DNA from 2 places in the Nitrobacter vulgaris genome. Region 2 is predicted to be linked to the other one. Evidence: predicted binding sites of a transcription regulator. Region 2 holds the regulator's gene; the other holds the start of a gene.

Region 1 (14,524 bases), on a different contig from region 2:
ATATACCGACAGCGCGACGAACGCTCGTCCTTGATGGTCGATGCTGCCAAAATTGCCGTGCATGATCGAATCGAGCGTCTGCTCGCTGCGGTAGTCCGGATGTATGCGCCAGCCGATATCGGAAAGCAGGCAAGCGGCGTGACGCAGCCGGCGATCGTCTTCGGTCTCATGAAGTTTCGCAATCTGGAACAGTCGATCAGTCCATTGGATCAGTTCCTCGGCATGGCGTGCGGAACGTGAGAGCAAGCCGTTCAGCGACTGCGCGGCGCAGATTAATCCATCCCGCGAGCGGTCGGCGGCTGGCAGCATCGAATAAAGCAGACCTTCGCGGACACCATAGGTCGAGAACACGATGGTTTTTGGCTTCGCAATCCGGATGATATGTTCCAGGACGAGAGCGGCATAAGTCAGCAGCGGCTGGCGCGCCTCGGCAACGGCCTCGATATCTGCCAGCGTCTGGGAAGCCGCTAGACGACGCAGCCGCCGGACGAAATCGAGCGCGTCTGCTGCGGGAATGGAATAGCCGTGCATGACGCGAAGTGGATAACCGCTCTGGATGATGTGAATGCGAGCTAACGCTCGCCACGTCCCGCCGATCGCGTAAAAGGTACGGCCCTGTCCGGTCTTTAGCGGCACCGCGCCGGCAAGCGCGGCTTTTACGATTCGGTCTGCGCGCTTCAACGATTTCTTCGACGCATCCTGCAATGCGAGACTGCCCAGCGGAAGCGTTATTCCACGACCGATGCGATGACCGCGCACGTCGGTCAATTCCAACGAACCGCCACCGAGATCCCCCACGATCCCGTTCGGTTTGTGGACGCTGGAAACCACGCCCAGCGCTGCGAAATAAGCCTCCCGCGATCCCGACAGGATTTCGATCGGCACACGGCAGATGCGTTCAGCCTTGGCTATGAAATCAGGACCATTCGTGGCATCGCGGCAAGCGGCGGTTGCGATGGCGTAGACGCGACCGACCTTCATGACCCTGCACAGGGCGTGAAAACGCCGCAGCGAGGTCAGCGCCTTGTTGATCGGATCCTGCGCGAGCAACCCGGTGGATTGCACCTCGCGCCCGAGCCCGCACGATGCTTTCTCGTTGAAAATCGAAACGAGGCTCCGCTGCAACGCTTCATAGACGACGAGACGTACGGAATTGGAGCCGATATCGATAACAGCGACGCTGGAGCCTGGCTTGCTTGGGCGCGGATATTCTCGCACAGGCCTCCTATGCGGGTGACTGCCGCTCTGCGCGACGCGTGAGGCGGCGCGGCGAAGATTCCTTGAGCGACTTTCCACGGCCGGACAGACTCGGATTCGTCATGAAATAGTTATGCAGGTTGAAGGGCTCCTCACCCTTCGCGGCCTTCATACGCGTTGATGATCCATCCGGCAACAACTGCCAACTCTGTTCGGTATCCTTCAGGTTCGCGACCATGATCTGCTCGAGAACCTGCTGATGCACCGTCGCATTTTGCAAGGGGCATAGTACTTCGACGCGGCGGTCGAGGTTGCGCGGCATCATGTCCGCAGACGAGATATACACAGCAGCCTTTGGGCCGGGCATCGGTTGCCCCATCCCAAAGCAGTAAATTCGTCCGTGTTCAAGAAACCTGCCGATGATTGATTTGACGCGAATGTTTTCCGACAATCCGGAAACTCCGGGTCGAAGGCAGCATATGCCGCGCACGATCAACTCGACAGAAACGCCGGCCAGGGATGCTTCATACAGGGCGTCGATGATATCGGGATCGACCAGCGCGTTCATCTTCATCCAGATCGCGGCCGGTTTGCCGTTACGGGCAAACGTGGTTTCGCCTCGAATATGATCGAGAATCCGGTTTCGCAATGTCAGAGGCGATACGGCCATTTTTTCGATATCGCTCGGCTCGGCGTAGCCCGTGATGTAATTGAATACGCGCGCCGCATCACGGCCGATAATCGGATCCGAAGTAAAATAAGACAGGTCGGTGTAAATGCGCGCGGTCACGGGGTGATAGTTGCCGGTGCCGGTGTGGACGTAAGTCGCGAGGCTGCCGCCTTCCCGGCGCACAACCAGCGACAGCTTGGCGTGCGTCTTCAGCTCAAGGAAGCCGTAAACCACTTGGGCGCCGGCGCGCTCGAGATCGCGCGCCCATCGGATGTTGGCCTCTTCGTCAAAACGCGCTTTGAGTTCAATGAGCGCCGTGACCGACTTGCCAGCCTCCGCGGCCTCCACCAGCGCCCGCACGATCGGCGAGTTGTTGGAGGTGCGGTAGAGCGTCTGCTTGATCGCGACCACGTCAGGGTCGCGCGCAGCCTGCTGCAAGAACTGCACGACGACGTCAAACGATTCATATGGATGATGAACAATCAGGTCTTTCTGCCGGATTGCAGCGAACACGTCGCCGCCGTGATCGCGCACCCGTTCCGGGTGGCGCGGGACGTACGGCACGAATTCAAGGTCTGACCGATCGAGCCGTGTGAGTTGCGACAGCTCGTTCATGGCCAGGACGCCATCCACCAACAATACTTCGTCGTCGGCCGCCGATAACGCTCGCTGAACGAATGCCCGTAGCTCAGCCGGCATTGCGGCTTCGATCTCGAGCCGGATGACGGAGCCGCGGCGGCGGCGTTTCAATGCGGTCTCGAACAGGCGAACCAGATCCTCCGCCTCCTCCTCGATCTCCAGTTCGGAATCCCGGATGATGCGAAACGCGCCCTGTCCCTTGACGGTGTAACCTGGAAACAGTCGGTTGATGAACAGGCTGGTGGCGCCTTCAAGCGTGATCAATCTGACGGGGTCGTCCTTGCTGGCCGGCGGTAGCCTCAGAAACCGGTCGATCTTGCCCGGCATACGGATCAACGCATTCATCGGCTTACCGTCAGAGGTGCGCGCGAGCTGTAGCGCGATGGTGAAGCCGAGACTTGGAATGAATGGAAAGGGGTGGGCCGGATCGATAGCGAGCGGCGTCAGCAAGGGGAAAATATTGTGCAGGAAGTGATCCGCAATCCAGCTACGCTCGGCTTTGGTGACGTCCTTGCCATCGATCAGGACGATCCCGACTTCGGTTAGCACATTACGGAGATCTTGCCAGATCGCCTGTTGATCGCTCGCGAGCCTTGAGACCGTCTCGTTGATGAGAACAAGTTGCTCCGACGGCGGCAGCCCGTCCGGGCTGCGCTCGGTAATCCCTTCCCGGACCTGCGCCTTGATACCGGCAACGCGAACCATGAAGAACTCGTCAAGGTTATTGGCGGAAATCGACAGGAAGCGGACGCGTTCGAGCGCGGGGTGGCCGGGATTGACGGATTCTTCAAGTACGCGACGATTGAAATGCAGCCAGGACAGCTCCCGATTGATGAACCGTTCCGGGCTGGTGCGGATTGCGGAGTCCAGTTGCGGCTCCCGCCTTTTTTCTTCGGTAGCAATAGTTTGAACTGAATCCATTGATATGACGGTTCCGTATCTCGTTGGTCGTGCGGGCACGGCGGCGCAGCTGCAAACCATGGGCCAGCTCAATGACCTTTCCATGACATTTGATGTTACGGAAGGTCGTGACGTCAAGGGTGAGCCGGAGGGATGCGGAGCCGTATGGCTTCAGTCCTGATTGCGCAGCAGTTCGGCGGCGAGCGCGCGAGTCACAGGTCTGCCAAGCCGTAACGATTCGGTATCGAGTTGTTCGACGGCGAGGCGAGCGGCAGCAAATGATCGTTCGGTCCGGGTTGCGATATAATTGACGACCGCTTCGTCGATGTTCATTTGGCGGTCCGCGGAGAACTTCACGATCAGCGCCCGGAATAGCTGATCGTCAGGCGGCATCAACGTCACGACCGGCACCGCGCGGAGTCGCGAACGGAGATCACGCAACCTGATCTCCATCGCGGCCGGAGTGACTCGCGCCGTGATCAGCACGAACGCGGCCTCTTCACGGGCGAGATTTATCAGGTGAAACATTGCAAGCTCGTCGAAGGCTTGCGGATTAATGTCCTCTACGACGAGCGCCCCTGTCGCCAAAGCAGCTGGTACTGTCGCCGCAGTCAGGCTTCGCGCGCTTATGGAGCGCGCGCCCGCCTGCTCCGCCCAGATCGTCGCGAGATGGCTTTTGCCGCAACCTTCGGGCCCGGCCAGCAACATGATCCTGTTCGGCCACTCCGGCCAGCTCTCAATCAGCGATAGCGCCGCCGCGTTCGCGTGACCTTCCAGAAAGTCGTCCCGCGAAAAGCTTTCAGCGTGCGGCAGCGCGAATGCGAGCTGACGGGAGGGGGAGCGGTCTGCCACGCATCTACTCCACTACAAACTCTACACCGGACCACCAGCACCAACTTGCGCGCACCGTGCCATCTCATTTCGGATCGATGGTGCTCATGTGACGCACCCACTCAACGAGATAGAAAGAGACGGAAACCAGGGTCAAGACCGCAATGGCGACCATCAGAAGGGTATCATAGGGCGAGGAATCAAATCCAAATCCCAGCGCCGCCAGCACCAACGCCGCGAACCCGACCTGCGCCCCCGTATTGAGCTTCGAAACCAGCAGCGGCTTCATGGGCACCGGCTTGTTGAACAGCCACGACACGATCACGGCCCCGACGATCATGATGTCGCGCGAGACCACCAGGATAACGAGCCAAATGGGAACGGCCCCCAGGATGCCGAGCGTCACGAAGATCGAGACCAGCAGCGCCTTGTCGGCCAGTGGATCCAGAAGCGCGCCCAGTTCACTTGCCATATTGAAGCGCTTGGCTAAAAACCCGTCCACCGCATCGCTGACGCCGGCAACCACAAAGATGGCAAACGCGATTTCCATCTGATTGGAGGCGATAGCCCAGATAAGGACTGGCACGAGCAGAATGCGGCCGAGCGTAATGATATTTGGAATACTCACGCGACGTTTCCCAGGCTCCGGATGGTTTCCGCACAAAACCTTCGGGAGACAAGGCTTTGCCGCAGGGATCGGCCCTTGTCTACATAGTATATGCGGACAGCCCGTGCGAGCCATTGCGCAAGTCCGCAATCCGACGTAACCAGCCGGAAAATGTCTTCGAGCGCTGCTGCATGACCGACAAGAACGATGGCCTTACCTATGCCGGGGCAGGTGTCGATATCGACGCCGGCAACCGGCTGGTTGACCTCATCAAGCCGATGGTTCGCGCGACCGCTCGCGCCGGCGCGGATGCTGAGATCGGTGGGTTCGGCGGGCTGTTTGATCTCAAGGCCGCGGGATTTACGGACCCGATTTTGGTCGCGGCCAACGACGGGGTTGGAACCAAGGTCAAGATCGCAATCGAAACCGGTATTCACGACACCATCGGCATCGATCTCGTCGCCATGTCCGTCAACGATCTCGTCGTGCAAGGTGCGGAGCCGTTGTTCTTCCTTGATTATTTTGCCTGCGGCAAGCTTGATCCCGAAACGGCCGCGGCGATCGTGGCCGGGATCGCGGAAGGGTGCCGGGAGGCGGGTTGCGCTCTGATCGGCGGCGAAACGGCTGAAATGCCGGGCCTCTACAAGGAGGGTGACTATGATCTTGCCGGCTTCGCAGTCGGCGCGGCGGAACGCGGCGCCCTGTTGCCAACCCGCGATATCGCTGCCGGAGATGCGGTGATCGGACTTGCGTCGTCCGGCGTGCATTCCAATGGCTATTCGCTGGTCCGCAAGATTGTCGAAGTTTCGGGAACCGCCCTCGCCGCTCCAGCGCCTTTTGCCCCGGTTACGACCTTGGGAGGCGCGCTGCTAACCCCTACCCGGCTTTACGTCAAATCCTGCCTGCGCGCGATCCGCGAAACCGGCGCGGTGAAAGGGCTTGCCCACATCACCGGAGGCGGCTTCACCGACAACATCCCTCGCGTATTGCCCGAAGGACTCGGTGTGCGGATCGATCTCGCCAGGTTGACGGTACTTCCGGTGTTCAAATGGCTGGCGCATCAGGGCAGCATATCCGAACGCGAAATGCTTCGAACCTTCAATTGCGGTATCGGAATGATCGCGATCGTGCGCCGTGATGCGGTTCAGCAAGTCGTGGACGTGTTGGCGCAGGCCGGTGAACGCGTTTCGTTGCTCGGTGACGTGATCGTCGCGGGCGATGAAGGCCGTGTCATTTACGAGGGCCACCTCGATCTCGCGATGTAGAACGCCCCGCAGGGAATGAGAGCATGAAACGCCGTGTCGCCATCCTGATTTCCGGACGCGGATCGAACATGATGGCGCTGGTGGAAGCCGCGAAAGCCGCGAACTTTCCGGCTGAAATCGCGGTCGTCATTTCCAATAAGGCCGACGCGGCGGGCCTCGCCAGAGCTGGAGCAGCCGGCATCGAGACCCTCGTCATTGAAAGCAAGCCATTTGGCAAGGATCGCGTGGCGTTCGAGGCCAAACTGCAATCCGCTCTGGACGACAAGCGCATCGAATTCATCTGCCTCGGCGGTTTCATGCGGCTGTTCACTGCTGAGTTCGTCCAACGTTGGCATGGGCGAATGCTCAACATCCATCCCTCGCTGCTTCCATCATTCCGAGGACTCGACCCCCACGGTCAGGCCCTGCGCGCAGGCGTGAAGATCTCTGGCGCCACGGTTCATTTCGTTGTTGCGGAAACAGATGCCGGCCCCATCATCATGCAGGGCGCGGTGACCGTCCGCGACGACGATACAGCTGAGATACTGGCCGCACGCGTGCTGGAGATCGAGCATCGTATCTACCCGGATGCGCTGCGGCTGGTCGCGGGTGGTGGCACGCGACTGGATGGCGATATTTGTAATACGTCGGCAAAGGCCAGTCTGGACGATAGCTTGATCTCGCCGTTGGTGATCTGACCAAGTTCTGTCGGATCAAACGAGTCCAACACGCCCCTCGCGACCGGGGAGCACATTTCCGAGCCGACCGCGGGATCGCGCCCAACTACGCCGGAGACCGGCCCACGTGTCGCCACCAAATCTATCCACGCTTTAGAAGCGCTTATCGGCGGCCCACGTGCGATTGCGCCAGATCGCCCCGGCGATCAGCACGATCATAACCCCTAGGACGCCACACAATACCTCGCCTCCGGGTCCGCCGGAGGCAAATTGCGGTGCGATGCCGAACCACCCCAGGACTGTATCCAGAAAGGTACCCGCGCCCGTGTCGAAGAATTGATGCAGCTGTGGCGCAACCGCCGGATCGGTTGCGATGACCTCGCCCGCGATCCAGCCCAGCAACGCCGATCCGGCCCAGACCAGAAAGGGCAAATGCGTCAAAAGCATCATAATCAGCGCGGCGCCCGTCACGATCAGAGGCACGCTGACTGCCAGCCCGATGATCAGCAGCGGCACGCTGCCATTCGCCGCCGCCGCGATCGCAATCACATTGTCGAGACTCATGACGAAGTCGGCGACCACCACCACCCGAACGGCAGCCCAGAGATGGCTGGTCGCCGGGATTCCCTCTTCGCTCTCTTTTTCCGGCACCAGCAATTTGGCGGCAATCACCAGCAGCGCGAGCCCTCCTGCCAACTTGAGGTAGGGCAACCCCATCAAGGTCGTGATGATCCCGGCGAAGATGATGCGAAGGCCGACCGCAGCGCCGGCGCCAAGCACCACTCCCCAAAAACGCAGTTGGGGAGGCAGCCCGCGACAGGCAAGCGCGATCACCAGCGCGTTGTCGCCGGACAGGACAACATCGATCCAAATGATCTTGCCGACGGCGAGCCAGAATGCCGGATCATCTACATCGTTTCGAAACTGCTCGAAGGCCGATGCGATCGTCGTTAGATCGAAGACGTGCAGAAGCGAATCCAACGTCAGCTTCCCTTCGATCGAGCGCCGCCAGATCTGGCCTAGCCGACTATCTCGTTGCCGGAGAAGAACTGGGCAATCTCGATCGCGGCTGTCTCGGCGGCGTCCGATCCATGAACGGAGTTTTCACCGACCGATTTCGCATGGAGCTTGCGGATGGTGCCATCGGCCGCCTTGGACGGGTCGGTTGCACCCATGATCTCGCGATGCCTGAGGACCGCATTGTCGCCCTCGAGCACTTGCACGACCACTGGCCCGGAAATCATGAAGTCGACGAGTTCTCCGAAGAAGGGACGCGTCTTGTGCACGGCGTAAAACGTCTCGGCCTGCTCACGGGTCATGCGGATGCGCTTTTGGGCCACAACGCGCAGTCCAGCCTTTTCTATCAGGGCGTTGATCGCGCCGGTCAGGTTTCGCGCAGTCGCGTCCGGCTTGAGAATCGAAAAGGTGCGTTCAATCGCCATGATATCGTCCTTGATTCAGCGGTCGTGGGAATTGCGGCGCTTATATCGGCGTGCATCATTCACGGCAAGCGCGCTCGGCAGGCCGCCGGAGGACTGGTAATGCGGCAAAACAACCCGCGTCGGGGATTGCGCGCACTGAAAATCACGCGATTTTCGTGAAAATAAGCGACAATAATGGATAACAAAGCGCGCAGGCGTTTTTCACAACGCATGCGATGGCGAAGCTGCTATAAACCCCCGCACACCCTGCTATTGCGATGAACGAACAGGCTTTCGATAGATGAGTGGATTCAAGGAACCCGGCTTCGTGGACCGCCAAAAGGCGGCGCTGGAGGCCCGGAAAAATATTCTCGACAAGTTTCGCGCCAAGCCCGGTCCCGACGATCCCGCCGTAAAGCAAAGACAGGCCGAGCGCGAGGCCCAGGCGGCTGCCCGCGAGAAGGCGCGGCAAGCCCGCGAAGTCGAGAAGGCCGCGCAAAAAGCCCGCGAGGCAGAGGCCGCTGCGGTCGCCGCCGCGCAACTCGCCCGGGAGAAAGAAGAAGCCGCCGCCGCCGCCGCGGCGCTTGAGGCCGAGCGCAAGGCGGCGCGCGATGCCCGCTATGCCGCCAGAAAGGGGCGGAAGAAGTAGCCAGCACTTTAGCGGACGTTGGTCCCGGACCATTGCCGTATACCGGCCGGCGGCAAACTGCCGGAGACGAATCGGCCTGATGACGTGTCTGGTCTCTACCTGAGAATAGACCCTGACGGAAAAGTCACGGGGACGGAAATTCCGGGTCGTGAGACAGACTAAGCCGCAGGCTCGATGTCGGCGAGTTCGGTGCCTTCCTGCACGATATCGCCGACCTTGCATTTAAGCTCCTTCAACTTACCGGCGTAGGGCGCGCGCAAGGTCTGCTCCATCTTCATGACTTCCAGCGTGAGGATGGGTGCACCCTTCTCCAACAGCGCCCCCTCTTCCGCGAGCAGCGCGACCACTGTGCCCGGAAGCGGTGCGACGATGCGATCTTCGCCGGTCTGCTCCTCATCGTCTTCGCCAAAGGGATCGACCCAGTGCAACTCGAACCGCCCATTGCGTGTCCGCAAGTAGAGTTCGCGTCCGTCGACGACGAAGACAACATGGCTTCGTATTCCATCGAGCGCGAGGATCATGCCTTCTCGGTCGTCCGCAGCAAACGCGAATGCAAGATTCTTTTTTCCTAGCCGGATTTCGTACGGGCCATTGCCATAGACAAACGTGACCTCGTGCTCGGCCTGACCCTGACGGAATACGAACCGCCGCCGACGTCGGCCGACCACCATCCAGCCCGCCGTTCGCCAGGGCGATGCCTGGTCCGTTGGAGACATCTTGCTTTCCGCCAGTAGGACAGCGGCGACGGATGCCGCGAGTTCGGTCTCGCCCGGTGCCGCTGAAGGCTGGGTCAGGTCTTGAAGATGACGCTCGATAAACCCCGTGTCGACCGCGTTGGCGCGCACGTCCGCATGCGTGACCAGCGCGGATAGAAACGGAATGTTGGTGACGACGCCGCGGACATCGGTTTCTTCGATGCCGCGGTTGAGCCGGCAGATCGCGGCTTCGCGGGTTGGTGCCCACGCGATTATTTTGGCGAGCATGGCATCGTAATTCGGCGGAACCGCATCGCCTGCACGGTAGCCGGCATCGATGCGCAAGCCATCCACCTCCGGGGGCGCGCGCCACGTCTTGATTCGGCCGACAGATGGCATGAAGCTCTTATTTGGATTCTCGGCGTAGACTCGCGCTTCGATGGCGTGGCCGTTCAGTCTGATCTGGTCCTGCGTCAGCGGCAGTTTTTCGCCGAACGCGACCCGAAGCTGCCATTCCACGAGATCGATTCCGGTGATGAGTTCGGTCACGGGATGCTCAACTTGTAGGCGGGTGTTCATTTCGATGAAGAACACGTCCTTGCCGTCAGATACGAACTCGACGGTGCCCGCGCCGACATAGCTCACCGCGGCGGCGGCCTTGCGCGCGGCTTCGCATACCTTGTCGCGCTGCGCGGCGTCGAGTGTCGGCGACGGCGCTTCCTCGATCACCTTCTGGTGCCTGCGCTGTAAGGTGCATTCACGCTCGAACAAAGACGCCAGATTGCCATGGCTGTCGCCGATCACCTGCACCTCGATATGCCGAGGGCTCTCAACGTATTTCTCGATTAGCATCCGGTCGTCACCGAATGCCGCCTTGGCCTCCCGCCTGGCGCTGACGATAGCCGGGGTCAGTTCCGCAGCCGAACGCACGATCCGCATACCGCGGCCACCGCCGCCAGCGGACGCCTTCACCAGAACCGGATAGCCGATCCGGTCCGCAGCGCCCTGCAGCGTGGCTTCGTCCTGCGCCTCGCCGTGATAGCCTGGCACCAGCGGCACGCCTGCCTTTTGCATCAGCGCCTTGGCGTCCGACTTCGTCCCCATTGCGGTCATCATCGCCGCCGTCGGTCCGACGAACACGAGGCCGGCATCGGCGCAGGCTTGCGCGAAACCGGCATTCTCTGACAAAAACCCGTAGCCCGGATGGACGCCTTCCGCGCCGGACTTGCGGGCCGCGTCGATCACTTTCTCGATGTTGAGATAGCTGTCGCGGGCGGGTGCGGGTCCAAGCAACACGGCATCGTCGGCCATGCCAACATGCATCGCGTCGCGATCCGCCTCCGAATAGACGGCAACGGTGCGCAGACCCATGGCTCGGGCGGAACGGATTACGCGGCACGCAATCTCACCGCGATTGGCGATCAGGAGCGTGCTGAAACGGCGATAATGCGGACGCTTCGCCATGATCACATCCTGAACAGTCCAAACGTCGTTGGCTCGATCGGCGCGTTCGCGGCCGCCGACAATCCGAGTCCCAGCACGAGGCGCGTATCGGCAGGATCGATCACCCCGTCATCCCATAGCCGCGCGGTGGCGTAATAAGGATTGCCCTGGTTCTCGTATTGCGCGCGGATCGGTGCCTGGAATTCGCGCTCCTCCTCCGCAGACCAGGTGCCGCCTTTGGCTTCGATATTCTCCCGGCGCAGCGTACTGAGAACCATCGCGGCCTGTTCGCCGCCCATCACCGAGATGCGCGCGTTCGGCCACATCCACAAAAATCGGGGCGAGAAAGCGCGGCCGCACATGCCGTAATTGCCGGCGCCGTAGGAGCCGCCGATCACCACCGTGAACTTCGGCACGCCCGCGGTCGCAACCGCCGTGACAAGCTTGGCCCCGTCGCGCGCGATGCCGCCCGCTTCGTATTTCTTACCGACCATGAAGCCCGTAATGTTTTGCAGGAATACCAGCGGAATGCCGCGCTGGCAGCACAGCTCGATGAAATGTGTTCCCTTCAGCGAGCTTTCGCTGAACAGGATGCCGTTGTTGGCGACGATGCCGACCGGATATCCCCAGATATGGGCGAAGCCGCACACCAGCGTCTGGCCGTAAAGTTTCTTAAATTCATCAAACTCCGAACCGTCAACGATGCGGGCGATGATGTCGCGCACATCGAACGGCTTTCGACCGTCCGCCGGCACCACGCCGTAGATTTCCTCCCGTGCGAACAGCGGCTCGCGCGGTTCATGCATGTTAAGCGCAGCGTGTTTCGGCGGCTTCAGGGTGGAAACGATACGGCGCGCAATCCCGATCGCATGGGCGTCGTTTTGCGCATAATGATCGGTGACGCCGGATTGGCGCGAATGCACGTCGGCACCGCCCAGCTCTTCAGCGGTAACGACCTCGCCCGTGGCCGCCTTCACAAGCGGCGGACCGCCTAGAAAGATCGTGCCCTGATTGCGGACGATGATGCTCTCGTCCGACATCGCAGGCACATAGGCGCCGCCCGCGGTGCATGATCCCATCACGATTGCGATCTGCGGGATGCCTGTCGCCGACATGTTGGCCTGATTGTAGAAGATGCGGCCGAAGTGACGCTCGTCCGGAAAAATTTCGTCCTGCTGCGGCAGGAAAGCGCCGCCGGAATCCACCATGTAGATGCAGGGCAGATTGTTCTGCCGCGCGATCTCTTGCGCCCGCAGATGCTTCTTCACAGTCACCGGATAGTAGGTGCCGCCCTTGATGGTCGCATCGTTGGCGACGATCACGCACTCGCGGCCCGAGACGCGCCCGACGCCGGTGATAATGCTCGCGGAATGCACGTCGCCGCCGTACATGCCGTTAGCTGCCAGCGGCGATAGCTCAAGAAACGCGGTGCCGGGATCGAGCAGCAGGTCGACACGGTCGCGGGCCAGCATTTTGCCGCGCGAGGTGTGGCGGGCTCGCGCTGTCTCGCCGCCTCCGCCCACGACGCTCGCGAGCTTGTCGCGCAATTCGTGGACCAGAGTTTTCATCGCCTCGACGTTGCGCGCGAAATCTGACGACGTTGGATCGACACCGGAAGGGAGCGCCATGACAGTCCAGAATGCTTGGCAGGCGTGAAGCGCGCGCCTTAATCCGGCCAGGGTGCCCGGCCCTTCCCGGTAAGGTCAGCCTTGGTTCGGCCCATCCTCCCGCTTAATGGGTCCAGGGTTCGATGCGGCGAAACGCAAAATTGTCCGCGTAGGCGGCTTTTCGCTCCGGCTTCACCTTTGGTTCTATCACTTGATAGGGGATGCCTTCGCGCTCGCAATAGGCGATCGCATCCTCCTTGGTCTCGAAGCGAAGCGTGATCTGCTGCTTCATGTCGCCGGAACTGGTCCAACCCATCAGAGGTTCGATCACCCTTGCCTGCTCGGGCTCGTAGTCCAGTTGCCATTCCTTCGTTCTGGCAGCGCCCGACTGCATCGCATTCTTGGCGGGCTTAAAGATACGTGCCGTCATGGATCACTATAACCTGCTGCTAGCGGGCCGATCCGGCAGAAAAGCCGGCGGACACCATCGGATATAATCGTTATGTCGCGGCCTGACAATCTGGTGTTCTCGCAGCGCAATGGCGCCGCGGCCCCTTAGGCTCGCCTGAGGTTCGACATGACGACGGTGCCCACGTCGGTGTAGACGCCGACGAGCGGTCCCACGATCCGGTGCAAGCCTGTCTTGGAAACCACCGTGTCATGTAACACCAGATGATCGATGCCCGTGGTCAGGAAGCAGCGCATGGCATCGCGCGGCGTCTCTACGATCGGCTCGCCCTTGACGTTGAATGATGTGTTGATCAGCACGGGAACGCCGGTCAGCTCCTCGAATTCCTTCAGCAGCCGATAGAGTGCGGGGTTCGTGCTCTCGCGCACGGTCTGCACTCTCGCCGTGCCGTCGACGTGAACCACCGCCGGAATCCGGTCGCGCCATTCCGGCCGAACCGCCTTGGCGATCAGCATGAACGGTGAATCCTCGTCGCCCTCGAAGACATCGGTCATGCGCTCGGCCAACACGATGGGCGCGAAAGGGCGGAACGGCTGGCGGTGCTTGACCCGGCTGTTGAGGATATCCTTCATATCGGCCTTGCGCGGATCGGCGATCAGGCTGCGATTGCCGAGCGCGCGCGGGCCGAACTCGGAACGCCCCTGAAACCAGCCGATGACCTTCTGATCCGCCAGAAGCTTCGCGGTTTCGGCGTAGACATTTGAGCTTTTCACCGCCGCCGTCTGGACCTTGACGATCGAACGCTGGGTTGCGGCCTCGACCTCGGCGTCCGAATAACCGCGACCGACATAGGCGTGCTCCATCACGAAGCCGCGCTGCTGCTTCTGCACTTCGAGCCAACCGTAGAGAGCGCAGCCGATGGCGATGCCGTCGTCACCCGCCGCTGGCTGAATCCAGACGTTTTCGAATCCGGCTTCCCGCGCGACGCGTCCGTTGGCCACGCAGTTCAGCGCCACGCCGCCGGCGATGCAGAGGTTTTTCGCGCCCGTGGTTTCCCGAAGCCAATTGGCGCGGGCAAGCAGCACCTTTTCTGTGTCGTCCTGAACCCGCCATGCCATATCCTCCCAATGCCGCATGGAGGGGCTGCTGTCCCATTTTCCGCCACCTTCAGCGATGTAGGGCTGGTTAAATTCGGCCGACCAGCGCGGGACCGTGAGACGATTGTCGGTGATGTCCATCAGCGACTTGATCTGCTCGCGGCGTCCGTACGGTGCGAGCCCCATCAGCTCGCCGCATTTATTCCAGTCGCCGAATACATAAGTGGAAGCGCGGCTGTAGAGCGCGCCGAGCCCTGGCATGTTGTAGAATTCGTCGCTGAAAAAGCCGCGGTCCGGCTCCATCCAAACCTTCTTCAGGCATTCGAGCGACTTGCCGCTGAACTGGTAGTAGCTCTCCGACTCGCGCGCGAGCGGCGATGCGGTGTCACTTTCCGGATAGGGCTCGGTCACGTCCGATCGATAGCTGCCGACGCCGTC
Region 2 (14,524 bases):
TGAACTATCAGTCGATCGGGTCGGGCGCCGGCATCAAGCAAATTCTTGCCAAGACGGTGACCTTCGGCGCGACCGACGCGCCGCTGAAGGCCGACAAGCTCGAGAAGGATGGTCTTGTGCAGTGGCCGATGGTGATGGGAGCGATCGTACCCGTCGTGAATGTCGAGGGCGTGAAGCCTGGTGAACTGGTCCTTTCGGGCGAATTGCTCGGTGATATCTATCTCGGCAAGGTCACGAAGTGGGACGATCCTGTGATCGCGAAACTCAATCCGGGCGTCAAGCTGCCTTCGGCTCCGATCGCGGTGGTGCATCGTTCGGACGGGTCAGGCACCTCGTTCAATTTCACCAACTATCTGTCCAAGGTGAACGCGGAGTGGAAGTCCAAGGTCGGCGAGGGCACCGCGGTCGAATGGCCGGCGGGTGTCGGTGCCAAAGGCAATGAAGGGGTTTCCGGCAATGTCGGCCAGACCAAGAACTCGATCGGCTATGTCGAATACGCCTATGCCAAGCAGAACAAGCTGACTTATGTCGCGCTCGTCAACAAGGCCGGCAAGGCGGTGCAGCCGACCATCGCTTCCTTCCAGGCCGCGGCCGCCAGCGCCGATTGGGCTCACTCGCCGGGATACTACGTCATCCTGACGGATCAGCCGGGCGAGACTTCCTGGCCAATCACAGCCGCGACGTTCATCCTGATGCACAATGAGCCGGCCGACAAGGCGGCCTCCGCTGAAGCCATCAAGTTCTTCAAATGGGCGTTTGAGAAGGGCGGCAGGATGGCTGAGGAACTCGACTACATTCCGATGCCGGACTCGGTCGTCGAGCAAATCAAGAAAACCTGGACCTCCGAGATCAAAAGCTGATCTTGGGTAGTGGAGGAGCGCCAGAGCGCTCCTCCACTAGTTTTTGACTGGTGCAAAAAAGCTGTCTCCGTATCCCGGGCATGATGCTTTGCGAGACATACAGGACATAGGAATAGGCGTGACGGAAATAGCCCTTCATGGCAGCGCGGTGGAGTCGGCGGACCGCTATGATCGAACCCGCGCTCTGAACGCATTCAGGTTCGGGGATCGCGCGTTCTACTGGACCACGCGCATCAGCGCGATGCTCGTTCTGATGTTGCTTGGCGGAATCATCATTTCGCTGGTCGTGGGATCCTGGCCTGCGATTGTGGAGTATGGAAGCGGGTTCCTGACGACGCAGCGCTGGGCGCCGTCCGCCGAGCCGCCGGTGCTGGGCGCGCTGAGTCCGGTGTACGGCACCGTCCTGACCTCGGTCATCGCCATGATGATCGCTGTCCCGGTCGGAATCGGAATTGCTGTTTTCCTTACCGAGCTGTGCCCGCTGTGGGCGCGCTGGCCGATCGGCATGGCGATTGAGCTGCTCGCGGGCATTCCTTCGATCATCTACGGCATGTGGGGCTTCTTCATCCTCGGTCCGATCCTCGCCAACACGGTGCAGCCCTTCTTCATAGACCTATTTGAAGGTGTGCCGGTCCTTGGTGCGATCTTCGGTGGTCCGCCGTCGTATCTGAGCCTGTTCAACGCGTCGCTGATCCTCGGGATCATGGTGCTGCCTTTCATCACCGCGATTTCGCGTGACGTATTCGCAACCGTGCCGCCCGTCCTGAAAGAGGCGGCCTATGGCGTCGGCTGCACCACCTGGGAAGTCGTCTGGCACGTTGTGCTGCCCTATACGCGCGTTGGCGTGATCGGCGGCGCCATGCTGGCGCTCGGCCGTGCGCTCGGCGAAACGATGGCGGTGACATTTATTATCGGCAACTCGTTCCGCATCTCGCCATCGATCTTCGCGCCCGGCACGACGATTTCCGCAGCGATCGCCAGCGAGTTCGCGGAGAGCGACGGCTTGCATCAGTCGAGCCTGATGCTGCTCGGTCTGCTGTTGTTCGTTCTGACGTTCTTTGTGCTCGCCGCAGCGCGGCTGTTGCTGTTGCGGTTGGAGAAGAAGGCAGGGAAATAGGCATGGCACGGAAGAACGGAACCCGGTTTTTCCCGACAAACGAATTCGTTTGTCCAGCGATTATGCCTGTTCAGGTCAAGCCATGAATCCGATCTATGCGTCCCGCCGCCGTCGAGATGTTATCGTCCGCGCCCTCTGCTTTGTTGCCGCCGCATTCGGTGTCTCCTGGCTCGGGCTCATTCTGTTCACGCTGTTCTATAACGGTCTCGCCGGGATGAGCTGGCAGCTTTTCACCCAGAACACGCCGCCGCCCGGCGCGTCCGAAGGCGGTCTGCTGAACGCTCTTGTCGGCTCCATCATCATGACGGTGATAGGTGTGGGGGTAGGTGCGCCGATCGGGATGTTTGCGGGCACCTACCTCGCGGAATACGGCAAGCACGATCGCCTCGCGCCGGTCATTCGCTTCATCAACGACATCCTTCTCAGTGCGCCTTCAATCATCATCGGTTTGTTCGTATACGGCGCGGTGGTGGTCCCGATGGGAGGATTCTCGGCACTCGCGGGGTCACTAGCGCTCGCCGTGATCGTCATTCCGATCGTGGTGCGCACCACCGAGGACATGCTGAGCCTGGTGCCGAACTCGCTGCGCGAGGCGGCCTCCGCGCTCGGCTTACCGCGCTCGCTCGTCATCAAGCGCATCGCCTATCGCGCCGCGCGAACCGGCCTGATCACCGGCGTGCTGCTTGCCACCGCGCGCGTTGCCGGCGAGACCGCGCCGCTGCTGTTCACCGCCTTGAGCAACCAATTCTTCAGCATGGACCTGACCAACCCGGTCGCTAACCTTCCTGTCACCATCAACAACTTCGTGCAGAGCCCTTACGTCTACTGGAAAGAACTGGCGTGGAGCGCCGCGCTGTTGATCACCTTGGCGGTACTGGCGCTGAACATCATTGCGAGGTTGATGGGTTCTGAGAGGATCGCAAAATGACCCACGGTTCCGTCGCCGCCTCAGGCTCGGCTGCTCCACCGCCGGTGATTGATCCGGTCATTCCGGTGAAGATCGACGCTCTTAACCTCAATTTCTATTACGGCCAGCATCATGCGCTAAAGAACGTCAACCTGTCGATCGCCGGCAACCGCGTGACGGCTTTCATCGGCCCCTCGGGTTGCGGAAAATCGACCCTGCTTCGCATCTTCAACCGCATGTACGACCTGTACCCCGGCCAGCGCGTCGAAGGACGCGTGTTATTGGACGACGCCAACATCCTGGACCCCAAGCTCGATCTTAATCTTTTGCGCGCCAGGGTCGGCATGGTGTTCCAGAAGCCGACGCCGTTTCCGATGACGATCTATGACAACATTGCGTTTGGCATCCGCTTGTACGAGAGGCTGCCGAAATCGGAAATGGACGATCGGGTGGAAAAGGCACTGCGGGACGGCGCCTTGTGGAACGAGGTCAAGGACAAGCTCAATGCGAGCGGACTCAGCCTTTCCGGTGGTCAGCAGCAGCGCCTGTGCATCGCGCGGACCGTTGCGGTGCGGCCCGAGGTGATCCTGTTCGATGAGCCGTGCTCGGCTCTCGACCCGATCTCAACGGCCAAAATCGAAGAGCTGATCGATGAGCTGAAAAGGCACTACACGATTGCGATCGTTACCCATAATATGCAGCAGGCGGCGCGCGTATCGGACTACACCGCGTTCATGTATCTCGGCGAGATGATCGAATTCGGTCCGACCAACAAGCTGTTCACATCGCCCTTAGATCGCCGCACCCAGGATTACATCACCGGCCGTTTCGGCTGAGGCTGCCTGCGGAGACGCGAGGAGAATTTTGATATGGCTTTCGAACACACCGCCAAGGCGTTCGACGACGACCTCCAGGAGCTGACGCGGCTGGTGTCCGAAATGGGCGGACTGGCTGAACGGCAGATCGTGGAATCCCTGGACGCGTTGATCCGCCGCGACGTTGCATTGGGTGCTCGCGTCGTGGCCGCCGATGCCGAAATCGACAAGCTGCAGCGCATGATCGAGGAACGCGCCATGCTGACTATCGCTCGGCGACAACCGATGGCCGTGGATCTGCGCGAGATCGTCGGCGCCATGCGAGTTGCTATCGATCTGGAGCGCATCGGCGATCTCGCCAAGAACATGGGCAAGCGCGTGGTTGCGATCGACAGCGATTTCCGCCCGCTGAAACTGATCCGCGGTCTCGAACATATGACCGATCTCGTGCGGTCCCAGGTCAAGTCGGTGCTCGACGCTTATGCGGCGCACGATCTGCCTTCGGCGATGGCAGTCTGGAAGGGGGACGAGGAGGTGGATGCTATCTGCACCTCTTTGTTCCGCGAACTCCTGACTTACATGATGGAGGATCCGCGGAACATCGGGTTCTGCATTCATCTCATGTTCTGCGCCAAGAACATCGAGAGAATCGGCGACCACGCCACCAACATTGCCGAGACGGTGTTCTACATGATCGAGGGTCAGCAGATTCTCGACAAGCGTCCCAAGGGGGATATGACTGGTTTCGCATCGGCGACTCCACAGAACTGAAACGGGATCAGGCGAGACACGATGGGTGCACGCATTCTGGTAGTGGAAGACGAGGAAGCGTTGACGACGCTGCTGCGTTACAATCTTGAAGCCGAAGGTTATGAGGTCGAAACGGTAACGCGGGGCGATGAGGCGGATACGCGGCTGAAAGAGCGCATCCCCGATCTTGTGGTGCTGGACTGGATGTTGCCGGGCCTGTCCGGCATCGAGCTATGCCGCCGGCTGCGGGCGCGTCCCGAAACCAAGCAGCTTCCGATCATCATGCTCACCGCTCGCGGCGAGGAGAGCGAGCGGGTGCGGGGGCTTGCGACCGGCGCCGACGACTACGTGGTCAAGCCGTTCTCGGTGCCGGAGCTCCTGGCGAGGGTAAAAAGCCTGCTGCGGCGCGCGAGTCCGGCGCGGCTGGCATCGATCCTGATTTTTGGCGACCTAGAGCTCGACCGCGATAGGCACCGCGTTGCGCGTTCCGGTCGTTCGATCGATCTTGGCCCGACCGAGTATCGGCTGTTGGAGTTTTTTCTCGAGCATCCCGGCCGGGTGTTCAGCCGCGAGCAATTGCTCAACAGCGTCTGGGGCCGTGACGTCTATATCGACGAGCGCACCGTCGACGTTCACATCGGACGACTGCGTAAACTGCTCAGTCCGGGTGGTGAGGCGGATCCGATCCGCACGGTGCGTGGTGCAGGCTACGCGTTGGACGAGCAGTTCGCGAGCGCGACTGAGTAAGCGGGGATAGCTGAACAGCGTCGATAATCGTCGTGATGCTGCGCTAGAGCATTTTGTTTTTGATTGAATCAGAAACGAAGGTCTTGATGTTGTTTTGACGCGTTTCCTTCACGCGAACCGGCATCGACTTCACTCGAAAACGCTATAGAGCGTCAACCGCGGCTTCCCGCAGATCTACGATCTGCTTGGACGCAAAACGAAATGGCCGGCTCAAGCCTGGCTATGACGAGATTTGAAGTTACGCTGTGATTACCGCGCCTTCGGCGCTTGGCGGCGACGGTCGGCGGCGGGCTGATAGGCGATGCGCGAGTGGTGCGCGCAATAGGGCAGGCCGGTGAGAGCCTTGCCACCGCAGAAGAAGAATTCCGGACTCGAGGGGTCGCCAACCGGCCAATGGCAAGTGGCTTCGCTGAGTTCGAGTAGTGATAGCCGCTGGCTCATAGGCACGACATTGTCGTAGGCGATCGGGTCTGGCTCGAGTTCAATCTCGAAGGCCTGCGCGAGCGCGGTATTTCCCCGGGAGACAGGGCGGGACACCCGCATCATGTGCTGGGCCGGACGGGCCTTGCGCGGCCGCGGCACCGTTGACGAAGGGCTCTTGGCGCGGCCCGATAGACCCAACCGGTGCACCTTGCCGATCACCGCGTTACGCGTCACGTTGCCGAGTTCGGCGGCGATCTGACTTGCGGAAAGTCCCGCTTCCCAAAGTTTCTTCAGTTGTTCGACACGGTCGTCGGTCCAGGTTATCACCGTCATCGCACATTGTTCCCTTGTTTAAGGCGTGCCCCCCGCAAGGCCGCGCACCTGAAGCGCCCCCTGAGAAACTCGTGTCGGCAGAATCCCTTAACCCTCGCCGGGCGGGAAAACGCCCGGGCGCTTACGCTGAGAACAGGGACCGATCGAGGATCAAAACGCCGCACGAGATGTCGTATTCGACAAGCCTAAGGCTACAATATGCCGTGACTCACGCGCAAGAGTCGGGCCTTACGGCGTCCACATGTTCTGCAAGAAAATGAGAGAATCGGCTCATTCTGCGACTTTCCCGCATCACCGAAGCACAAGTGGAATATTGACAGTAATCGCCGTGCACCTAGAATAACCGTCGCGTGCCGCCTTGAAAGGCGGCACATTTCGTTTCCGGGGCTGACAGTTCGTTGGTCGCGCCACAGCGCAGCCGAGCCGTTCCGCTTCCCATCAACCGGCAAATCGTCATGACTACAGCAGCGGCGTCTCATCTATTGCCCGTTTTCGCAAGGGCCGATCTTTCATTCGAGAGCGGCGAGGGAGCCTGGTTGCTTGGCTCCGACGGCGGACGCTATCTCGATTTCACCAGCGGCGTTGCCGTGAATGCGCTTGGCCATTGTCACCCGCATCTCGTCGCCGCGCTTCAGGCGCAGGCGGCAAAGCTCTGGCACGTCTCGAACCTTTTCAAATCGCCCGACGGCGAGCGTCTGGCGGCACGGCTCTGCGACCAGAGCTTTGCCGATTTCGTCTTCTTCGCCAATTCCGGCGCAGAGGCGGTGGAGTGCGCCATCAAGGTCGCGCGCCGTTATCATGCCCACAGGGGCAATCCGGAACGCTATCGGATGGTCACCTTTGAAGGCGCCTTCCATGGTCGCACGCTGGCGATGCTGGCTGCCACCGGCTCGAAAAAATATCTCGAAGGATACGGGCCGCCGGCGGACGGCTTTGACCAAGTGCCGCTCGGCGATATCGAAGCCGTAAAGAAGGCGATCGGTCCTGAGACCGCCGGAATCCTGATCGAGCCGTTGCAAGGCGAAGGTGGCGTGCGCGAGCCGCCCCACGCGTTCTTCCGAGCGCTGCGTCAGCTTTGCGACGAGCGCGGCCTGCTGCTGGTTTTTGACGAGGTGCAGACCGGTATGGGGCGTACCGGCGATCTCTTTGCCTACAAGCGCATTGGCGTTGCGCCGGATGTGATGTCATTGGCGAAGGCGCTCGGCGGCGGTTTTCCGATCGGCGCCTGTCTTGCGACCGCGGAAGCCGCTTCCGGCATGACGCCTGGCTCGCACGGTTCGACCTTTGGCGGTAATCCGCTAGCGGTTGCGGCGGCCAATGCCGTGCTCGACGTGATGCTTGAGCCTGGCTTCTTCGAGCGGACCCGAAAGATGTCGCTGCTTTTGAAACAGAAGCTGGCTTCGGTCGTCGATCGATATCCCGATGTGCTTAGCGATGTGCGAGGCGAGGGGCTTCTGATCGGCCTCAAGGCCGTGGTCCCATCGGGCGATCTGGTCAGCGCGCTACGTGAGGAAAAGCTCTTGACCGTTGGCGCCGGCGAAAATGTTGTGCGCTTGCTGCCGCCGCTGATCATCGGCGACGCCGAGATCGAGGAGTCGGTGCGGCGGCTGGAGCGGGCCTGCGTCAGGCTGTCCGGCGCATCCGCCAAGAAGGAAGCCGCGCAATGAGCAAGGCGCCACGGCATTTTCTCGATCTGTTCGACGTGCCGAGGACGGAACTGCGCGCGATTCTCGACGCCAGCGTCGCGATGAAGAAGCGACGCAAGGAGGGCCGGATCGCCGACAGGTCGCTCGAAGGCAAGACGCTGGCGATGATCTTCGACAAGCCCTCGACACGCACCCGCGTGTCGTTCGACGTCGGCATGCGCCAGCTCGGTGGCGAGGCGATCATGCTGACCGGGGCCGAAATGCAGCTCGGACGCGGCGAGACCATCGCTGATACCGCGAAGGTGCTGTCACGCTTCGTCGATATCATCATGATCCGCATCCTCAGCCACGACGCGCTGACGGAACTGGCGACCCACGCAACCGTGCCCGTCATTAACGGACTGACGCGGCGATCGCACCCCTGCCAGGTGATGGCCGACGTGATGACTTTCGAGGAACACCGCGGGCCGATCAAGGGCCGTACCGTGGCGTGGACCGGCGACGACAACAACGTGCTGGCGTCGTGGGCGCACGCGGCGGAGCGCTTCAGCTTTAATCTCAACATCGCGACTCCGCCGGAGCTTGCACCGAACAAGCTGCTGAAGGACTGGATCAGATCGAGCGGCGCGCCGATCAGGCTCGTCACGGATCCGGAAGCGGCGGTGCGCGGCGCAGACTGCATCGTCACCGACACCTGGGTGTCGATGGGCGACAAAGACGGCGAGCACCGTCACAATCTGCTCAAGCCTTACCAGGTCAATTCAAAGCTGATGCGGCTCGCAAAGCCGGACGCGCTGTTCATGCACTGCCTGCCGGCGCATCGCGGCGACGAGGTCACCGACGAGGTAATTGACGGACCGCAGTCGGTGGTGTTCGACGAGGCCGAAAACCGGCTGCACGCGCAGAAGGGCATTCTGGCCTGGTGTCTCCACGCGGCGGGATAGCGGAGCGGTTTCGGCCGGTGTTTTAAGGAGGCGGCCAATTTAAGGAGGCGGCCAAGCCTGATGTAACGCGAGCTAGCCCGGCCGGCGTCCCGCGCGGGGGGCATGAGATTCCAGAGCACGGATGCGGTCGGCCAGCGTGCTAACCGGAATCGCTCCGTTACCCGCCGAGCCATTGACCGTTTTCGTGGCTTTGGCGGGACCCGTAGCTGTTGCCGTCAGGATGGCTTCGATCGGGGAATCCGGCCCTTCGATGGTCATGGCCAGCCTCGCGACTTCGGCGGCGATGTCATTAATGTGCTCCCGCAACAGCGCGTTTTCCATCTGCTCGACCGTACCGGACTCCGCCTGACGCTGGAGCACGTTGATGTCGCGCTGCAATTTGGTTCGCTCGTCGTGGGCAGCGCGCAGCGCCCGTTCGGTCGCCAGTATTTCGTTGCGCAGCCCATCGATGAGCGGAGACTTACCGCCGTTTAGCGACGCAATCTCGTCGCGTAACTCACTGTTGGCGCGTTCCGCGGCAGCTTTGACTCGCCGCAACTCACTGTTCTTCGTATTTCGCTCGGCAAGCGCCGTGGTCTGCGCAGCGAAGTCGGCTTCGAGTTCTCTGACCCGACCGCCGAGCCTTTCCGCGTCCTTGGTTTTGTCGATGAGCTGGCCGTCAATCTTGACGATGCGCTGGCTTAGATTCTCGACGTGTTTGCGTGCCTCGTCGCGCTCCCTGGCCGCGACTGTTGTTTGGCCGCGCTGTTGCTCGAGTAGTGTATTCGTAGCGGCGAGTTCGTTTTCGATATCGTTGAGGCGGCTCTGCAATCGCTCGATCTGCGCGCGTACGACGAACAGTTCGGCTTGCCGGCCTTCGGCAGTCAACGAGCGGTCCGACAAGTCCTGGCGAAGCCGCCCGAGTTCCTTTTGCCGCTCGGCGAGGGTCTGCTCGACGCTCCGCAACATTTCCGCCTTGGTGGCAAGCTCCTGTTCGGCTGACTGCAATCGCTCCCCTGCCGTTTTCCCGCGTCCCTCTAGACTGAATATCCTCGCGTTCTTCTCGCCGAGCTCCACCTTCAGGCGGTTGATTGCGTCGGCCTTTTTGCCGAGCTCAGCGGACTGGCTGGCGACCTTCCTCTTGAGTTGGTCGACACTCATTTCCAGCCGCCGCGCCGACATCGCAAATTCGGCACGCAACTGATCTTTGTCGGCCTGGATTTCAGCCATCGACATCGGGGTAGCGGCTTCCATGCGTTTGATGGTGAGGCGGACTGCGCGGTCGTGCACGAGCGGCATGACCATCAGTCCGCACAGCATCGAAATTAGAAAACCGATCGCCAGATACATGATCGGCTCGACCATGGGCAACGCTCCACAACCCGGAAAGGCGCTAGGGATCTGGTTACCATGCCACGGGTGGCCGGTGAAAGGCCAGCGCTACGCCTCAATCGGTTTCCCAACCAAGCGGAATAGTCGCAAGAAAATGCTTTCAGTCAGTAACGTGCGCCTACTTTGATGCAAGACCGCATCCTTCTGCGGATATTCGCTGGACGTCAGAACGGGTTCCAGGTCGCTTGGGGCGTATACTTCAAATAGCCGATATTGGCGCCGAGCCGTAGTCCGAGACCCGAGCGGATCGGCACCAGCACGATGTTGTTTGCGGTCAGCGCCGTCATTCCGAAGCCGCCGACGATATAGGCGGAACCGTCGATGCCTGCGAAACGCTGATAGATCGCGCTTGTGGCGGGCAGGTTGTAGACCAGCGTCATGGTGCGGGCGCCGTCGCCGCCCCAGTCGAATCCGACGGATGGCCCCTGCCAATAGACTTTCAGGTCACCGGCATTCTTGGTGTAGAGGGTGCCCTCGCCGTAGCGCAGCCCCGCCACAAAGGCCCCCGAGCCTTCCTCGCCGAGGATGTAGCCGTTCGGCAGGCCCCATTGGCTCACCGCACGTTCGATGACCGAGGCGAGCCCGCGTGAGACGTTGCCGAAGAACCGGGTTCCGGATGTGAGAAGTTCATCCGACGAATAGGTGCCAGGACCGCTGCTCCGTTGTGCCGGCTGTGCCCGGTAAGGCGCCGATTGCTGGGCAGAGGCCGGCACAGTCCCGAACATCACCGCAGCGAGCGCGACCGCTGCAAGGCGCGAAATAAGAGTCATGAAAAGCACCCCAAGTAGCAACTTGTCACTGCGTCCTTAACCCGATGCTGAGATGCAGGTTCGTAGGATGCGGCGATCGTCCCCCGACTCGCGAGTTATCGGCACCAACTATGACGGCACGGCGGCAGGAAAGATATGGCTTGTGCCTCGGAATAGCCGTGATCGCCTCGCTGGGGTGCGCCTTCGCTATCTCGGAGATCAATTTGGCGGCTCGGGCCGCCACCTCCGAACGGGTCGTGGTCGACAGGTATACGGGGCTGGCGATCGGCGGGTTCGATCCCGTGGCTTTTTTTACCGACGCACGGCCGGTGCAGGGCGACGCCGACTACGAGGTCTCGCAGGGCGGCGCTATCTGGCGCTTCAGCAATCCCGACAACCGCGCCTTTTTCATCGCCAACCCCGATGTTTATAGTCCACGTTTCGGGGGCTACGATCCGGTGGATATTGCGCGGGGTGTGACTTGCGCTGGAACGGCGCGACTCTGGCTGATTTTCGGTCAGCGGCTTTATCTATTCGGTCATGAGGACAGTCGCGCGGCTTTCGCGGCTAATCCGGCGCACTATCTGCGCGAGGCGACGCGCCGCTGGGCCGTGCTGAAAGAAACCCTCGCGCAGTAGTGCGGCGCCGGCTTCGCCTAACCTCGGGGCGCGGCAGAAGGGTCGCCCCAGGCAATAAACTCCGGGACCAGAAACCCCTCGCGGGCTAGGCCGAAATGCAGCGGCGCACCCAACTCATCCGTGACCTTGCCGCCGGCGGCGGTGACCAGAGCGTGACCTGCCGCAACGTCCCATTCGCCGGTCGGGGCGAGTCGTGGGTAGATATCGGCGCCGCCCTCCGCGATCCGGCAGAACTTGACGGCGGAGCCGAGCGGTTTGCGCACCGCGCCGGGCCGGCGCTCGATGAATGCGTCCGAGCGGTGGTCGGCGTGGGAGCGGCTGACGGCGGCGACCCATTGGGAGCCGGGGGGAGGAAGCGGTCGGGTCGCAATCGGCTTTGCGGCGCCGGACTCACCGCCGTCCGGCGTGACCGCGACGCGCTGGGCGCCGCGTCCGACAAGACCTCGCCAGATCGACCCGAGCGCCGGCGCGCCGATGATGCCGAGTAGCGGCACCCCGTCCGTCACGATTGCAAGGTTCACCGTGTATTCGTCGCGACCCGCGATGAATTCCTTGGTGCCATCCAGCGGATCGATCACGAACAAACTTCCGGAGTAAGGCGGTGTCGCGAGATGCACGCGCTCCTCGGACAGCACCGGAATATCGGGGCGGAGTTGCGCGAGTCCTTCGGCGATCACACGGTCAGAGGCGAGATCCGCGTCCGTGACGGGAGACCCGTCGATTTTGCCGCCGATCATCATGCGGCCGCGATTGATCGAGAGCACGGCGGCGCCGGCTTTCGCGACCAGTTCCGTGAGTGAGTCCATCAGCGCGGCAGCGGAGTGAGCGTCGATCACCGGCACGTTCGAGGTGTCCTTGCGTAGCGCCGGGGGACGGCGGCGACTGCCTCAAGGTGGCAGCACAGGCTCAGGCCGTGTATCAAACTCTGAAGATCGTTTGATTCGCCATGTCCGCGTGCTGCGGAGTTGCCGAAACTGATCCCAGGAATACATTTTATGTCTGGCACACCGTCTCCCGATTCCGCTCCCGACGCGCTTGAACTCGCGGCACTGCTCTGTTCACGCGTCTGTCACGACCTCATTAGTCCCGTAGGCGCAATCGTCAACGGACTTGAGGTATTGGACGACGATCCCAAGCCGGACGATCGTGAGTTTGCCCTCGATTTGATTCGCAAGAGCGCCAAAATTGCGTCGGCGCGGTTGCAGTTTTGCCGTCTCGCATTCGGGGCAGCGGGCTCGGCCGGAGCGCAGATCGACCTCGGCGATGCCCAGAACATGGCGAAGGGACATTTCGAGGACGGCAAGATCACGCTCGCCTGGAATTTACCGCGCCTTCTGCTGCCGAAGAACAGGGTGAAACTCTTGCTCAACTTGCTGATGATCGCGCAGCAGACAATTCCCCGCGGGGGAGTGCTAACGGTCGACTCGCTCGGGCAGGGCGAGGCCATGGGCTTCCGGATCACCGCCGCCGGGTTGAATGCCCGCGTGTCGCAGCCCGTCGCCGATCTTCTAGCGTCTGGTTCGTCCAACACCGTCGATGCCCACGCGGTTCAACCCTATTACACCCGTCTGCTGGCAGACGCCTGCGGCATCAGCATTTCGCTTGTCGCCGATGGCGACCAGGTGGTTGCGACTGCCAACTAAAGCCTCCGCCTCACCGACCAGGTTAACAAATGGTTTCCAGGTCAGACGCAATGGTTTCGAAGCTCGTTGCGAATGATGGTCTCGGTCGTTTTGTTTACCAGTTTGGCGGGCTCTTTTTGACTTGCTCAACCAATGTTAACGCTTTGCGGTGAAACTGGCCCGGCCGTGAAAGGCGCGACGACGTCGCCTCGGCGTTTCGAAGGCCAGAAGGCATGGATGATCTTCTTTGCGAATTCCTGACCGAGACCAACGAGAGTTTGGACACGGTTGACAACCAGCTCGTCCGATTCGAGCAGGATCCAAACAATGCGAAGATATTGGATAATATCTTCCGGCTGGTCCATACCATCAAGGGAACGTGCGGCTTTCTGGGCCTTCCAAGGCTAGAAGCGCTCGCTCATGCGGCGGAGACGCTGATGGGCAAGTTTCGTGACGGCATGCCGGTGACCGGCGAGGCCGTGACGCTTATTCTCTCCACCATCGATCGTATCAAGGACATCTTGGGCCAGCTCGAGGCGACCGGAACGGAGCCGGAGGGGGCCGATGCCGATCTGATCGATGCATTGCATCACATGGCCGAAGATGGCCCGTCCAACTCCGCTCCCGAGCCGTCCGAGCCCATGTCGGCAGATGAAACGGCGGGGACGCTCACCTACCAGATTCTCGAACGACCTCTGCGCCCCGGCGAGGTGTCGCTTGATGATCTCGAGCGCGCGTTCCGTGAGACGAATGTCGAGCCGACTGCGCCTGCTTCGCAGCCCGCGCCCGAAGTGTCCGCGGCGCCCGTTGCTTCGAAGCCAGTCGCAAAGGCTGCTCCGAAGAAAGTGGAGGATGCTCCGGAAGGCGATCGGGTCGCCAACCAGTCCATTCGCGTCAATGTGGATACGCTTGAGCACCTGATGACGATGGTGTCCGAGCTCGTGTTAACGCGCAACCAGCTGCTCGAGATCAGCCGTCGCCAAGAAGACAACGAATTCAAGGTGCCGCTGCAACGGTTATCCAACGTCACCGCGGAGCTGCAGGAGGGCGTCATGAAGACGCGGATGCAGCCTATCGGCAACGCCTGGCAGAAGCTGCCCCGCATCGTGCGAGACCTCTCGAGCGAACTCGGCAAGCAGATCGAACTCGAGATGCATGGCGCCGACACCGAACTCGACCGTCAGGTTCTTGATCTCATCAAGGATCCGCTGACGCACATGGTACGAAATTCCGCCGATCATGGCCTGGAAACACCGGCCGAGCGCGTCAAGGCGGGCAAGCCGGAGCAGGGCTCGATCCGTCTTTCGGCGTATCACGAGGGCGGCCACATCATTATCTGCATCGCTGACAACGGCCGCGGCCTCAATACCGAGCGCATCAAGGCCAAGGCCATTCAAAACGGTTTGGCGACCGAGGCCGAAATCGAGAAGATGACCGAGGCGCAGATCCATAAGTTCATCTTCGCACCGGGGTTCTCCACCGCTGCAGCTGTAACCAGCGTCTCCGGTCGCGGCGTCGGTATGGATGTGGTGCGGACCAATATCGATCAGATCGGCGGTACAATCGACGTCAAGTCGGTGGCCGGCGAGGGTTCGAGCGTCA

The links. The regulator PhoB, encoded in region 2, activates phosphate uptake and scavenging genes when phosphate is short. The targets are predictions, from matches to a motif close to TGTCATNNANCTGTCAT.
Region 1: a site for PhoB is predicted at 3,499-3,515, ahead of GGQ85_RS02090 (RNA degradosome polyphosphate kinase). Genes of this name have one in related genera too.

The regions. Positions count from the first base shown of each region.
Region 1 covers NZ_JAVDPZ010000002.1:199,797-214,320, reverse strand. Annotated here, with positions in the region: gene ppx (exopolyphosphatase) at 1-1,218, opposite strand, end outside; gene GGQ85_RS02090 (RNA degradosome polyphosphate kinase) at 1,226-3,427, opposite strand; gene GGQ85_RS02085 (P-loop NTPase family protein) at 3,578-4,258, opposite strand; gene GGQ85_RS02080 (CDP-alcohol phosphatidyltransferase family protein) at 4,323-4,865, opposite strand; gene purM (phosphoribosylformylglycinamidine cyclo-ligase) at 5,036-6,109, shown strand; gene purN (phosphoribosylglycinamide formyltransferase) at 6,133-6,786, shown strand; gene GGQ85_RS02065 (YjbE family putative metal transport protein) at 6,919-7,746, opposite strand; gene ndk (nucleoside-diphosphate kinase) at 7,785-8,207, opposite strand; gene GGQ85_RS02055 (DUF6481 family protein) at 8,488-8,835, shown strand; gene GGQ85_RS02050 (acetyl/propionyl/methylcrotonyl-CoA carboxylase subunit alpha) at 8,994-10,994, opposite strand; gene GGQ85_RS02045 (carboxyl transferase domain-containing protein) at 10,997-12,601, opposite strand; gene GGQ85_RS02040 (ETC complex I subunit) at 12,705-13,010, opposite strand; gene GGQ85_RS02035 (carbamoyltransferase family protein) at 13,136-14,524, opposite strand, start outside.
Region 2 covers NZ_JAVDPZ010000008.1:101,056-115,579, forward strand. Annotated here, with positions in the region: gene pstS (phosphate ABC transporter substrate-binding protein PstS) at 1-860, shown strand, start outside; gene pstC (phosphate ABC transporter permease subunit PstC) at 988-1,977, shown strand; gene pstA (phosphate ABC transporter permease PstA) at 2,060-2,905, shown strand; gene pstB (phosphate ABC transporter ATP-binding protein PstB) at 2,902-3,720, shown strand; gene phoU (phosphate signaling complex protein PhoU) at 3,754-4,470, shown strand; gene phoB (phosphate regulon transcriptional regulator PhoB) at 4,492-5,196, shown strand; gene GGQ85_RS07295 (GcrA family cell cycle regulator) at 5,446-5,952, opposite strand; gene GGQ85_RS07300 (aspartate aminotransferase family protein) at 6,408-7,619, shown strand; gene argF (ornithine carbamoyltransferase) at 7,616-8,542, shown strand; gene GGQ85_RS07310 (coiled-coil domain-containing protein) at 8,615-9,886, opposite strand; gene GGQ85_RS07315 (DUF1134 domain-containing protein) at 10,078-10,683, opposite strand; gene GGQ85_RS07320 (YHS domain-containing (seleno)protein) at 10,794-11,300, shown strand; gene GGQ85_RS07325 (3'(2'),5'-bisphosphate nucleotidase CysQ family protein) at 11,318-12,106, opposite strand; gene chpT (histidine phosphotransferase ChpT) at 12,296-12,943, shown strand; gene GGQ85_RS07335 (hybrid sensor histidine kinase/response regulator) at 13,156-14,524, shown strand, end outside.